One region of the Clavibacter davisi genome, then DNA from elsewhere that is predicted to be linked to it. Evidence: predicted binding sites of a transcription regulator. Region 1 holds the regulator's gene; the other holds the start of a gene.
What was found. Region 1 encodes LexA, which represses DNA repair genes until DNA is damaged. Its sites were predicted from a motif close to TCGAACANNTGTTCGA; they were not measured.

Region 1 (5,870 bases):
GACGTCGAGCGCCTGGCCGAGCGTGAACGCGCCCGCGTAGAGCGCCTTGCCGACGATGGCGCCCTCGAGCCCGAGCGGCACGAGCTCACGCAGGGCGGCGATGTCGTCGAGGCTGGAGACCCCGCCGGACGCGACGACCGGGCGCTCGGTGCGCTCGAGCACGTCGCGCAGCAGCTGCAGGTTCGGCCCCTGGAGCGTGCCGTCCTTGGTCACGTCGGTGACGACGTAGCGCGCGCAGCCGGCCTCCTCGAGGCGCTCGAGCACCTCCCAGATGTCGCCGCCGTCCTGGGTCCAGCCGCGGGCCGAGAGGGTGCGGCCGCGAACGTCGAGCCCGACCGCGACGGCATCGCCGTGCTGCGCGATGACGCTGGCCGCCCACTCGGGGTTCTCGAGCGCCGCGGTGCCGAGGTTGATGCGCGTCGCGCCGCTCTCGAGCGCCACGTCGAGCGAGCGGTCGTCGCGGATCCCGCCCGACAGCTCGATCTGCACGCCGTCGATGGCGCGGATCACCCGGGAGATGACGGCGAGGTTGTCGCCGCGGCCGAACGCGGCGTCGAGGTCGACGAGGTGCAGCCACTCGGCGCCCTGCTCGGCCCAGTCGCGGGCCGCGTCGACGGGGTCGCCGTAGCCGGTCTCGGTGCCGGCCGCGCCCTGCGTGAGGCGCACGGCCTGGCCGCCGGCCACGTCGACGGCGGGCAGGAGGGTCAGGCGGGGCGTGCTGGTGAACTCGCTCATGGTCGCTCTCGTTCTGTCGTGCGGGCGGGCGGATGCCGTCGGCGACGGCGGGGCGTTCGGGCCGTCAGGCGGCGCGGAGGGTGCCGAGCCAGTTGGCGAGCAGCCGGATCCCGGCCTCGCCCGACTTCTCGGGGTGGAACTGGGTGGCGGACAGCGGGCCGTTCTCCACGGCGGCGACGAAGCGCTCGCCGTGCGTGGCCCACGTGACGCGCGGCGCCGGCAGCGGAGGAAGCGCGTCGATGCCCCAGGTGCGCGCGGCGTAGGAGTGCACGAAGTAGAAGCGCTCCTCCTCGAGCCCGGCGAACAGCGACGATCCCGACGGGGCGTCGACCGTGTTCCAGCCCATGTGCGGCAGGACGTCCGACTCGAGGCGGTCCACCGTGCCCGGCCACTCCCCCAGCCCGGCGACGTCGACGTCGCGCTCCACGCCCCGGTCGAACATGACCTGCATGCCGACGCAGATCCCGAGCACGGGTCGCCCGCCGGCGAGGCGGCGGTCCACGACGCGGTCGCCGCCGGCCGCCCGGAGCGATGTCATGACCGCGGAGAACGCGCCCACCCCGGGGACCAGGAGCCCGTCGGCCTCGTGGGCCCGTCTCGGGTCGCCCGTGAGCTCGACGTCGGCTCCCGCCAGCTCGAGCGCCTTGACGGCGGAGTGGACGTTGCCGCTTCCGTAGTCGAGGACGACGACGGAGGGCCGCGTCACAGCGCGCCCTTGGTGGACGGGATCCCGGACACCCGCGGGTCGAGCTCCTTCGCCTGGCGGAACGCGCGGGCGAAGGACTTGAACTCGGCTTCGGCGATGTGGTGCGGGTCGCGTCCCCCGAGCACGGTGACGTGCACGGTGAGGCCCGCGTGGAAGGTGATGGCCTCGAAGACGTGACGGACCATGGATCCGGTGAAGTGGCCGCCGATGAGGTGCATCTCGAACCCGGCGGGCTCGCCGGAGTGCACGAGGAACGGGCGACCGGAGATGTCGACGACGGACTGCACGAGCGCCTCGTCGAGCGGCACGAGCGCGTCGCCGAAGCGCGCGATGCCGGCCTTGTCGCCGAGCGCCTGGCGGATGGCCTGGCCGAGGACGATGCCCACGTCCTCCACCGTGTGGTGCACGTCGATGTGCGTGTCGCCCGTGGCGGTGACCTTCAGGTCGGTGAGCGAGTGCTTCGCGAAGGCGGTGAGCATGTGGTCGTAGAACGGGACCGAGGTGCTGATCTCGGAGGCGCCGGTGCCGTCGAGGTCGAGCTCGAGCTCGATGCTGGACTCGCTGGTCTGCCGCGTGACGTGCGCGGTGCGCGCGAGGGTGCTCATGCCCTCCATGCTACCGAGCGGCTCCGACTCCCCCGCTCGCTCCCGGCCGCCACCGGGAGACGAGCGGGCCCCGCCTGCCGTCGCCCGCGTGCGGGGGCGCCAGGAGGGATCAGCGGGCGTACTGCGCCGGCACGGCGAGCTGCTGGCCCGCCGAGACGTCCGACGTGGGCAGCCGGTTGAGGTCGACCAGCGAGGCGATGACATCGCGCGGGTCGGAGGACGGCGCGATCTCCTCGGCGAGGTCCCAGAGGGACTGGCCGCTCGAGACGGTGACGTACTCGAGGGGCGCGGCCGCGGCGTCCTTCGACGCGACGGCGGCGCCGCCGTTGAGGGCCACGAGCCCGACGCCCAGCGCCAGGGGCATGGCGACGAGCGCCGTGAGGACGACGCGGCCTCGACGGGTGATGCGCAGGCGCGTGCGCGGCGCGACGGCGGCCTCCGCGACGGCGATGGATGCGGCGGCGGGTACGGGTGCGGGTGCGCTGACAGTGGCGGCGGGGGCTGCGGTGTTCATGGTGACCTCTCGTGCGAGACGGTGGGGCGTCGATGCGACGCGCCCGGCGGTGCAGTGCGGTACGGCATGCGATGCGGGTCCGGCAGCTCGCACCCGGCTCTCGGCCGGGAGAGCCGGATGCGAAGCTGTGTTCCGAACATACATTCGAAGGCGGTGCTCCGCAAGCCCCCATCGCCCCGATCGTGCATCGTCGGCCGCGACACGCTCGAACAGGTGTTTGTACGAGGTGCCCCGGGTGGATACAGTTTCGAGTGCCTGGTCTCCATTCCACCGGGCACCACCGACATCGCCCTCGCGAGGGCGTCGCCCCGCCGGGTCGACGCGCCGCGGAGGGCGTCGGCGACGAGAGGCGGGCCGTGGCATGACGGACGAGCGAGCGGCGGGAGGCGGCGCGACGAGGCGCCGCAAGAGCCTCAGCGACAAGCAGATCTCGATCCTGGAGTTCATCCAGCGCACCATCGCCGGCCAGGGCTACCCGCCGAGCATGCGCGAGATCGGCGACGCCGTGGGCCTCGCCTCGCTCTCCAGCGTCACCCACCAGCTCAACCAGCTGGAGCTCTCCGGCTACCTCCGGCGCGACCCGAACCGGCCCCGCGCCCTCGAGGTGCTCATCGACCTCCCCGGCAGCGGCGCCGCCGAGAGCGGCGAGCCGTCGACGCCCGTGGGCGACGCGGCCATGGTGCCCATGGTCGGGCGCATCGCGGCCGGCATCCCCATCACCGCCGAGCAGATGGTCGAGGAGGTCTTCCCCCTCCCCCGTCAGCTCGTGGGCAAGGGCGACCTCTTCATGCTGCGCGTCGTCGGCGACTCGATGATCGACGCGGCCATCTGCGACGGCGACTGGGTCGTCGTGCGCCAGCAGAAGACGGCCGAGAACGGGGACATCGTCGCGGCGATGCTCGACGACGAGGCCACCGTCAAGGTGTTCCGCCAGCGCGACGGCCACACGTGGCTGCTGCCCCGCAACAGCGCCTTCGAGCCGATCCTCGGCGACTTCGCCGAGGTCGTCGGCAAGGTCGTGGCGGTCATGCGCTCCGTCTGACGCCCGCACGACGCACGAGAGCGGCCGGTCCCCGAGGGGATCGGCCGCTCTCGTGCGTGCGGGGAGTCGCGGATCAGGCGGTGGGCACCACGGCGTACCGGGCGACCTGCGCCTGCTGCTCCGCCGTGACGAGCGCGCGCACGCGCGTCCCGTCCTCGACGTAGGACGTCTCGAGCACCTTCGCGCCGTCGTGCAGCATCGCGACGACCTCGCCGTGCTCGAACGGCACCAGCAGGTCGACCTCGATGGTCGGCTGCGGCAGCAGCTCGGCGATGCGGCGACGCAGCTCCTCGACGCCCTCGCCCGTGCGGGCGGAGACGAACACGCCCTGCGGGGCGAGCCCGCGGAGGACGACGCGGTCCCCGTCCGACGCGAGGTCGCTCTTGTTGAACACCACGATCTCCGGGATGCCCGACGCGTCGACCTCGGCGATGACCTCGTGCACGGTGGCGAGCTGCGCGGCCGGATCCGGGTGCGACGCGTCCACGACGTGCACGAGCACGTCGGAGTCCGCGAGCTCCTCCAGCGTCGAGCGGAAGGCCTCCACCAGCTGATGCGGCAGGTTGCGGACGAAGCCCACCGTGTCGGCCAGCGTGTACAGCTGCCCCTGGTCGGTCTCGGTCTTGCGGACCGTGGCGTCGAGGGTGGCGAACAACGCGTTCTCCACGAGCACGCCCGCCTTCGTCACCCGGTTCAGCAGCGACGACTTGCCGGCGTTCGTGTATCCCACGATGGCCACCGACGGCACGGCGTTGCGGTCGCGGTTGGCGCGCTTCGTGTCGCGCGCGGGCTTCATCCCGGCGATCTGCTTGCGCAGCTTCGCCATGCGCGTGTTGATGCGTCGGCGGTCGAGCTCGATCTTCGTCTCACCCGGACCGCGGGATCCCATGCCCGCGCCCGCGCCGCCGACCTGGCCGCCGGCCTGGCGCGACATCGAGTCACCCCAGCCGCGGAGGCGGGGAAGGAGGTACTGCAGCTGCGCGAGTTCGACCTGCGCCTTGCCCTCGCGGCTCTTGGCGTGCTGGCTGAAGATGTCGAGGATCACGGCGGTGCGGTCGATGACCTTGACCTTCACCACGTCCTCGAGCGCGCGCCGCTGGCTCGGGGCGAGCTCGGTGTCGGCGATGACGGTGTCGGCACCGACCGCGGCGACGAGCGCACGCAGCTCCTCGGCCTTGCCGCTGCCGAAGTAGGTGCTGGGGTCCGGGGTGGGCCGGCGCTGCAGCAGGCCGTCGAGGACCACGGCGCCCGCTGTCTCGGCGAGAGCCGCGAGCTCGCGCATGCTGTTCTCGGCGTCGTCGACGGAGCCCTGCGAGTACACGCCGATCAGCACGACGTTCTCGAGGCGCAGCTGCCGGTACTCGACCTCGGTGACGTCCTGGAGCTCGGTCGACAGGCCGGCGACGCGACGCAGCGCCTGGCGGTCCGCGCGCTCGGACTGGTCGCCGTCGAAGCCCTGCTCGGTGTCGGGGGCCGCGGACAGCGCCTGCGCGCCGGATCCGCGGAAGAGGGCGTAGCCGGCGGACCGGTTCTCCGCCCGGGCGAGGACGCGCGCGACGACGTCGTCCCCGGCGGTGCTCTCGGTGGACGTCGTCGTCGGGTCCGCGGGCTGGTCGTGCTCGTCGTGCGTGATCATGTGCTCCCATCGTAGCGTCGGCGTCCGGTATCGTCCCGTTCATGGCCGACGCGCATTACTTCTCCTCGTCGCCGGCCGGCCCCCTGCGCACCCGCACCATCACGGTCGAGCTGGGCGGACGGACGGTCGACCTCGAGACCGCGGGCGGCGTCTTCAGCCCCGAGCACGTCGACCAGGGCACCCTGGTGCTGCTGCGCAACGTCCCGACGCCTCCGGCGGAGGGCCATCTGCTGGACGTGGGCTGCGGCTGGGGGCCGGTGGCGCTCGACCTGGCGATGCGGTCGCCGTCGGCCACGGTGTGGGCGGTCGACGTGAACGAGCGGGCGCTCGAGCTGACGCGGGCGAACGCCCGGTCCCTCGGTCTCGAGAACGTCAACGCGGTGCTGCCCGAGGATGTTCCCGCCGACCTCGCGTTCGCCACGGTGTGGTCGAACCCGCCCATCCGTGTGGGCAAGGAGGCCCTGCACGGGATCCTCACGCACTGGCTGCCTCGGCTCGCGGACGGCGCCGACGCGTGGCTGGTGGTGCAGCGGAACCTGGGATCCGACTCCCTGCAGCGCTGGCTGGTCGATGCTCTGCCCGCGGGGCTCGAGACCACGCGGGCCGCGTCGGACAAGGGCTTCCGCGTGCTG
Region 2 (5,870 bases), 560 kb from region 1:
CTTGCGGACGTGGTGGAACTCGATCATGGGTGGCTCATTCCTCGTAGGCACTACGAATCGACACTTGCCAGGCACACCAGCGAACCACGCCCGCCGCGGTTCGGCCGCACCGGCGGCTCCCCTGACGCCACTTCGTAACAAATGGACGCTCGCCGGACAGCCCACCGGACGCGGGCCGGGGACCCGGGCATCCGGGGCGTCGGCCAGGATGGAGGGCATGACGCGCATCCTCGCCCGGGCCCTGTCCGCCGACGACCTGGTCGCCCTGCTCGACGTCGACCACGCGGGCGACGCCGTGCCCGCACCCTCCTGGCGCATCCAGCCGGGCCAGCGCGTCGCCGTCCTGGTGGACACGCTCCCCCGCCGCGCCGAGGGCGACACGGAGGACCAGGTGCCCGTCCGCCGGCTCGAGTCCGCGCGCTGGGGCCTCGTCCCGGCCGGATCCCCGGGGCCGGACCAGGTCCCGCCGCTCGCCGAGGTCCCCGCCGAGTCCCTCGCCTCCCGGCCCGAGCTCCTGCCGGCGCTCGTCTCCCGGCGCGCGGCCGTCCCCGTCTCCGGCTACTACGAGCACCACGAGACCGACGACGGGCTCCGCACGCCCTACCTCGTCGGCGCGGGTGACGGCGTCGTGCTGCTCGCGGCGCTGTACGAGTGGTGGCGGGATCCGTCGCGCGCCACCGACGACCCGGCCCGCTGGGTGCTGAGCTGCGCCGTCCTCACCCGGCCCGCGGCCGGCACGGTCGAGGCGCTGGCCGAGCGGATGCCCGTCGTGCTGTCGCCGGACGTCGTCGAGGAGTGGCTCGACCCCACGGCGGAGGGCTCGCCCGACCTGCTACGCGCGGTGGCCGCGCAGGCCGAGGACGTCATCGAGGAGCTCGCGATGGACGAGGTCGGCCCCGGCGTCGACCAGGGCGCGCCGGACACCGCGGCGCTCGCCCGCCCGGTGTGATGGGCGTCCCGCTCCGCCCGGGTCTGCTTGACTGAGCGCGTGGCCCCCTCCTCGAAGAAGAAGAAGCACGCGACCCGCACGCTCCTCGAGTCCCCCGCCGCCGCACCCGTCCTGCACCGGGCGGCGCGCATGGAGGACCGCATCCACGAGATCCGCGAGGGCCGCGCCCGCAAGCGGGGCCTCCAGCCGACCGTCATCCCGTACGCGGGCTACGGATCCGTCCGGTGGGTGCGCGTGCTCTGCCGCGTCCTCCTCACCGACCCGAAGAGCAAGCGCGCGCTGGCCGGCGACAAGGTCGTCCGCGGCTGGCGGAGCTTCACCAGCGTGCCGCTCACCGACGTCGACGTGGTCGTCGAGATCGACGGCACCGAGCACCACGTGCGGGCCGACCGAGGCGGCGTCGTCGACACGGTCGTCGAGGCGGCGCTGCCGAGCGGGTGGCACACCATCCGCATCCGCTCCGAGGGGTCGGAGACCGTCGAGGCCCCGGTGTTCATCGTGGGCGACGACGTGCGCACCGGGATCCTCAGCGACGTCGACGACACCGTCATGGTCACCGCGCTCCCCCGGCCCTTCCTCGCCGCGTGGAACACGTTCGTGCTCGACGAGCACGCGCGGACCCCCACGCCCGGAATGGCCGTGCTCTACGAGCGCCTGCGCGTGCGGCATGCGGGCTCGCCCGTGCTGTACCTCTCGACCGGCGCCTGGAACGTGGCGCCGACGCTCACCCGCTTCCTGTCGCGGAACCTGTACCCGCCGGGCCCGATCCTCCTCACCGACTGGGGTCCCACGGTCGACCGCTGGTTCCGCAGCGGCATGGAGCACAAGCGGCTGAACCTCCAGCGGCTCGCCGAGGAGTTCCCGCGCGTGAAGTGGATCCTCGCGGGCGACGACGGCCAGCACGACGAGCTGCTCTACGGCGAGTTCGCGGAGCGGAACCCCGACAACGTGAAGGTCGTGCTCATCCGCCAGCTCAGCGCCGGCGAGGCCGTGCTGGCGGGCGGCCGCGCCAAGGCCGAGGAGCGGGCGCTCGACAGCAGCGTCCCGTGGGTCTACGCCCCGGACGGCGCGAGCCTCCTCGCCCAGCTCGACGACCTCGGCCTCGCCGACGACTCCGGCACCCGCATCGGCACCTAGTCCCCGCACCACGACGAGGGCCCCGCAGGAGATCTCCTGCGGGGCCCTCGCGCGTGCGGGTGGATCAGACGGCGTCGGTGAGCGCCTGGAACTCGTCGTCGGTGAGCTCGATGGCCGCCGCGGCGATGTTGTCCTCGACGTGCCCGACCGACTTGGTGCCGGGGATCGGCAGCATCACGGGCGAGCGGCGCAGGAGCCAGGCGAGCGCGAGCTGCGACGGGCTCGCGTCGTGCTGCTTCGCGAGGGCGTCGAGCGGGCCGCCGTCCTTCGCGAGCTCGCCGGTCGCCAGCGGGAACCACGGGATGAACGCGAGGCCCTCGGCCTCGGCGTACTCGAGCAGCGGCTCGGCGTCGCGCTTGGCGAGGTTGAAGAGGTTCTGCACGGAGACGATCTCGGCGATCTCCCGCGCCGCCTTCACATCGTCGACGGAGACCTCGGACAGGCCGATGTGGCGGATCTTGCCCTCGGACTGCAGCTCCTTGAGCACGCCGATCTGGTCCTCCAGCGGCACGGCCGGGTCGATGCGGTGCAGCTGGTACAGGTCGATGCGTTCGAGGCCGAGGTGGCGGAGGCTCAGCTCGGCCTGCTGGCGCAGGTACTCGGGGCGGCCGACAGGGCGCCAGTCGCCGGGGCCGGGGCGCGTGAGCCCGCCCTTGGTCGCGACGACGACGTCATCGGCGTACGGGTGGAGCGCCTCCTTGAGGAGCTCCTCGGCGACGAACGGGCCGTAGGAGTCGGCGGTGTCGAAGAACGTGACGCCGAGCTCGGCGGCGCGGCGGATGACGCGGACGGCCTCGGCCGGGTCCGCGGGGGCGCCCCAGACGCCTTCGCCGGTCAGCTGCATGGTGCCGTAGCCGAGACGGACGACGGGCAGGTCGCCGCCGATGGTGAACGTGCCGGATGCGCCGGCTGCGGTGGTGGTGTCGGTCATGTGGACCCTCCTCGGGTGTCGATGACGAGGGAGGCGTCTGCCGCCCTCGGGACCCTGGTGCCAACGCACGGGTCGCCGGATCCATGCCCGATGCACGTGACGAGCACGAGACCCTCAGGCTCCGGTGGAGGGTGAGGCGGATCCGCCCGCTCCCCTCGTGGATGTCGGCGCGCGTTCCTACACTCGGACCAGACGTTCGAACACCCGTTCGAACGCACGAGGCGCGGCCGGCGCGACGACGGGAGGAGCGGCATGATGCGGATCGACGAGGACGTGGAGGTCGAGCTCTCGGGAGACGGCTCGCCGCTGCGGTTCACCTGGCGGGGCGTCGTGTACGGCGTCGTCAGCTCGCCCGAGCGGTGGATCGCGCGGGTCGACTGGTGGCAGCGCACGGGCCGCGCGCCCCGCGGCGCGAGCGGGCACCTGCTCGAGCTCCGGATGTGGCGCGTCGAGGCCGTGCCGCTCACCACGGGAGCGCGCCGGGTCGACGGGTCCTTCGACCTGAGCGTCGACGGGCGCGGCAGGTGGTCGCTCGTCACGGCGTCGGACGAGGAGCTCGACACGCGCCTGTTCGCCTGAGCGCGGCTGTGGGTGACGCGGGGAATAGCCGACGGCGTCCCGGCCTTGGACCCCTCGGCGCCGCGCACGGCGCCGGCACGCGGTCACCCGGATCGCGGCGCACGGAGGGACCCGGCATGGCGGCACTCGAGTGGCTGTTCGACGCGCAGCTCCGCATCGGCGACCAGGTCGTGCTCTGGCGCGAGATCGTCGGCAACCTGTTCGGCCTGGCCAGCGCGCTCGGCGGCATGCGCCGGAGGGTGTGGGCGTGGCCCGTCGGCATCGTCGGCAACGTGCTGCTCTTCACCGTCTTCCTCGGCGCCGTCTTCGGCACGCCGAACCCCGTGAACCTCCTCGGCCAGGCCGGGCGCCAGGTCATGTTCATCGCCGTGTCCGTCTACGGCTGGCACCGCTGGCAGCAGGCCCGCCACGGCGGCGCGCCCGTCGTGCCGCGCTGGGCGTCCGGCCGCCAGCGCGCGCTGCTCGTGGTCGCGCTCGTCGGCGGCACCGCGCTCCTCACGCCGCTGTTCCGCGCGCTCGGCTCCTACGAGCCCGTGTGGGCCGACGCCTGGATCTTCGTCGGCTCGCTCCTCGCCACCTACGGCATGGCGAAGGGCTGGGTCGAGTTCTGGCTCATCTGGGTGGCGGTCGACCTCGTCGGCGTGCCGCTGCTCGTGGGCGCCGGGTACTACGCGTCCGCGTTCATGTACGTCTTCTACGGCGCCTTCACCCTCACGGGCTTCTTCGTGTGGATGCGCGCCCGCGGCACCGCGGCGCCCGCGGTCGAGACGGCGTTCCCGGATCCGCGCGTCGTCGAGGCGCCCGCCGAGCGCTAGGTCGAGGTCGGCCCGGTCGGCGATCCCCCGGTCGGCGAGCCCGCGGTCAGCGGCCCTGGCCGTTGGAGCAGGTGCTCTGCGCCGCCGTCTGCCCGGTGATGCTCGGGTCGAGCACCTCCGAGGTCGGGGTGGGCGGCGTCGTCGGCGACGCGCCCTCGGCGGGCGACGCGCCCTCGGCGGGCGGCGCGCCCTCGGCAGGCGGCGCGGCCTCGGCGGCCGGCGTCGGGGTCCCCGCGCCCGGCACGCTGCTGCCCGGCACGCTGCCGGCATCGTCGCTCGGAGCCGGCTGGCCGAGCGAGAAGTCCGCGTCGGAGGCGAGCAGGCTCACGAGCTGCGCGGCCGCCGCCTCGTCCGGCTGCACGCGGCCGTTGGCGAGGACCGCGCCCGGGTACTGGAGGAACACGACGTCGTCGAGCGGGATGTCCTTGAAGGTCAGCGCCACAGACACGAGGGTGTCCAGGTCGGCGAGCGACGTCGAGAGCTGCATGTTGTCGACCACGGCGCGCGCGATGCCGTAGAGCTTCGCCGGGTTCGTGAGCGTGTCCGCGCTCTTGATCGTGCGGACGAGCGCGCTGAGGAAGACCTGCTGGTTGCCGATGCGCGAGATGTCGCTGCCGTCGCCCACGCCGTAGCGCGTGCGGAGGAACTGCACCGCGTCCTTGCCCTGGAGGGTGTGCGGGCCCGGATCGAGCGCGAGGTCGGTCTTCTTGTCGTAGATCCCGTTGGCCACGCAGACCTCGACGCCGCCGACCGCGTTGGACATCTCCACCACGCCGTTGAACTGCACGACCCCGCCGTACGGGATGTCGAGTCCCGTGAGGCCCTCGACCATGCGCACGGTGCACTCGAAGCCGCCGCGCGTCAGCGACTCGTTGAGCTGGGCGCGCGCGCTGGCCGGGTACTTCGTGCCGTCCGGTCCCTCGCAGGCGGGGATGGGGACGAGCATGTCGCGGGGGAAGGAGATGACCGTCGCGCGGCTGCTGTCCTCGCTGATGTGCAGGAGCATCGTCACGTCGTTGAGCGAGGCCGTGCCCACGTCCTTCGCGGCGCCGTAGCCGTCGCCCTGGCCGGCGCGGCTGTCGCTGCCGACGATGAGGATGTTCGCGCCGCCGTCGATGCCGCCGAGGGACGGCGGGAGGGCCTGGCCGCCGGAGATGTCGACCTGGTTCGCGGAGACGGTGCGGGAGAGGTCCCAGGCGGCGATGCCCACGACCGAGACCGTGCTCACGAGGGCGACCACCGCCGTCACCGCCACGCCCTTCATCACCGTGCGACCGGCGCTCGGGGCGCGGAGCCGACCGTGGCGGGCGATGCCGCGGACGCGGGCCCGATCGGCGCGGGTGCTCTGGGGGGCGTGCTGCATGGATGGATCTCTCGTCGCCGGGTGGGGAGCGCCGGGCTCGGGCACCCGGATCATCCACAGGCTAGCCGAGCCCGGTGGAGAGTCCCATCGGCACGC

Region 2: ACU4ZT_RS07990 (DUF6504 family protein) is a predicted target of LexA. The motif match lies at 3,214-3,229, and genes of this name have one in related genera.

The regions. Positions count from the first base shown of each region.
Region 1 covers NZ_CP199882.1:2,233,194-2,239,063, forward strand. Annotated here, with positions in the region: gene priA (bifunctional 1-(5-phosphoribosyl)-5-((5-phosphoribosylamino)methylideneamino)imidazole-4-carboxamide isomerase/phosphoribosylanthranilate isomerase PriA) at 1-735, opposite strand, end outside; gene hisH (imidazole glycerol phosphate synthase subunit HisH) at 800-1,441, opposite strand; gene hisB (imidazoleglycerol-phosphate dehydratase HisB) at 1,438-2,046, opposite strand; gene ACU4ZT_RS10555 (hypothetical protein) at 2,156-2,560, opposite strand; gene lexA (transcriptional repressor LexA) at 2,922-3,602, shown strand; gene hflX (GTPase HflX) at 3,676-5,238, opposite strand; gene ACU4ZT_RS10570 (class I SAM-dependent methyltransferase) at 5,280-5,870, shown strand, end outside.
Region 2 covers NZ_CP199882.1:1,677,709-1,683,578, reverse strand. Annotated here, with positions in the region: gene ACU4ZT_RS08010 (ABC transporter ATP-binding protein) at 1-27, opposite strand, end outside; gene ACU4ZT_RS08005 (SOS response-associated peptidase) at 218-949, shown strand; gene ACU4ZT_RS08000 (App1 family protein phosphatidate phosphatase) at 989-2,086, shown strand; gene ACU4ZT_RS07995 (aldo/keto reductase) at 2,151-3,017, opposite strand; gene ACU4ZT_RS07990 (DUF6504 family protein) at 3,270-3,596, shown strand; gene pnuC (nicotinamide riboside transporter PnuC) at 3,713-4,411, shown strand; gene ACU4ZT_RS07980 (LCP family protein) at 4,458-5,774, opposite strand.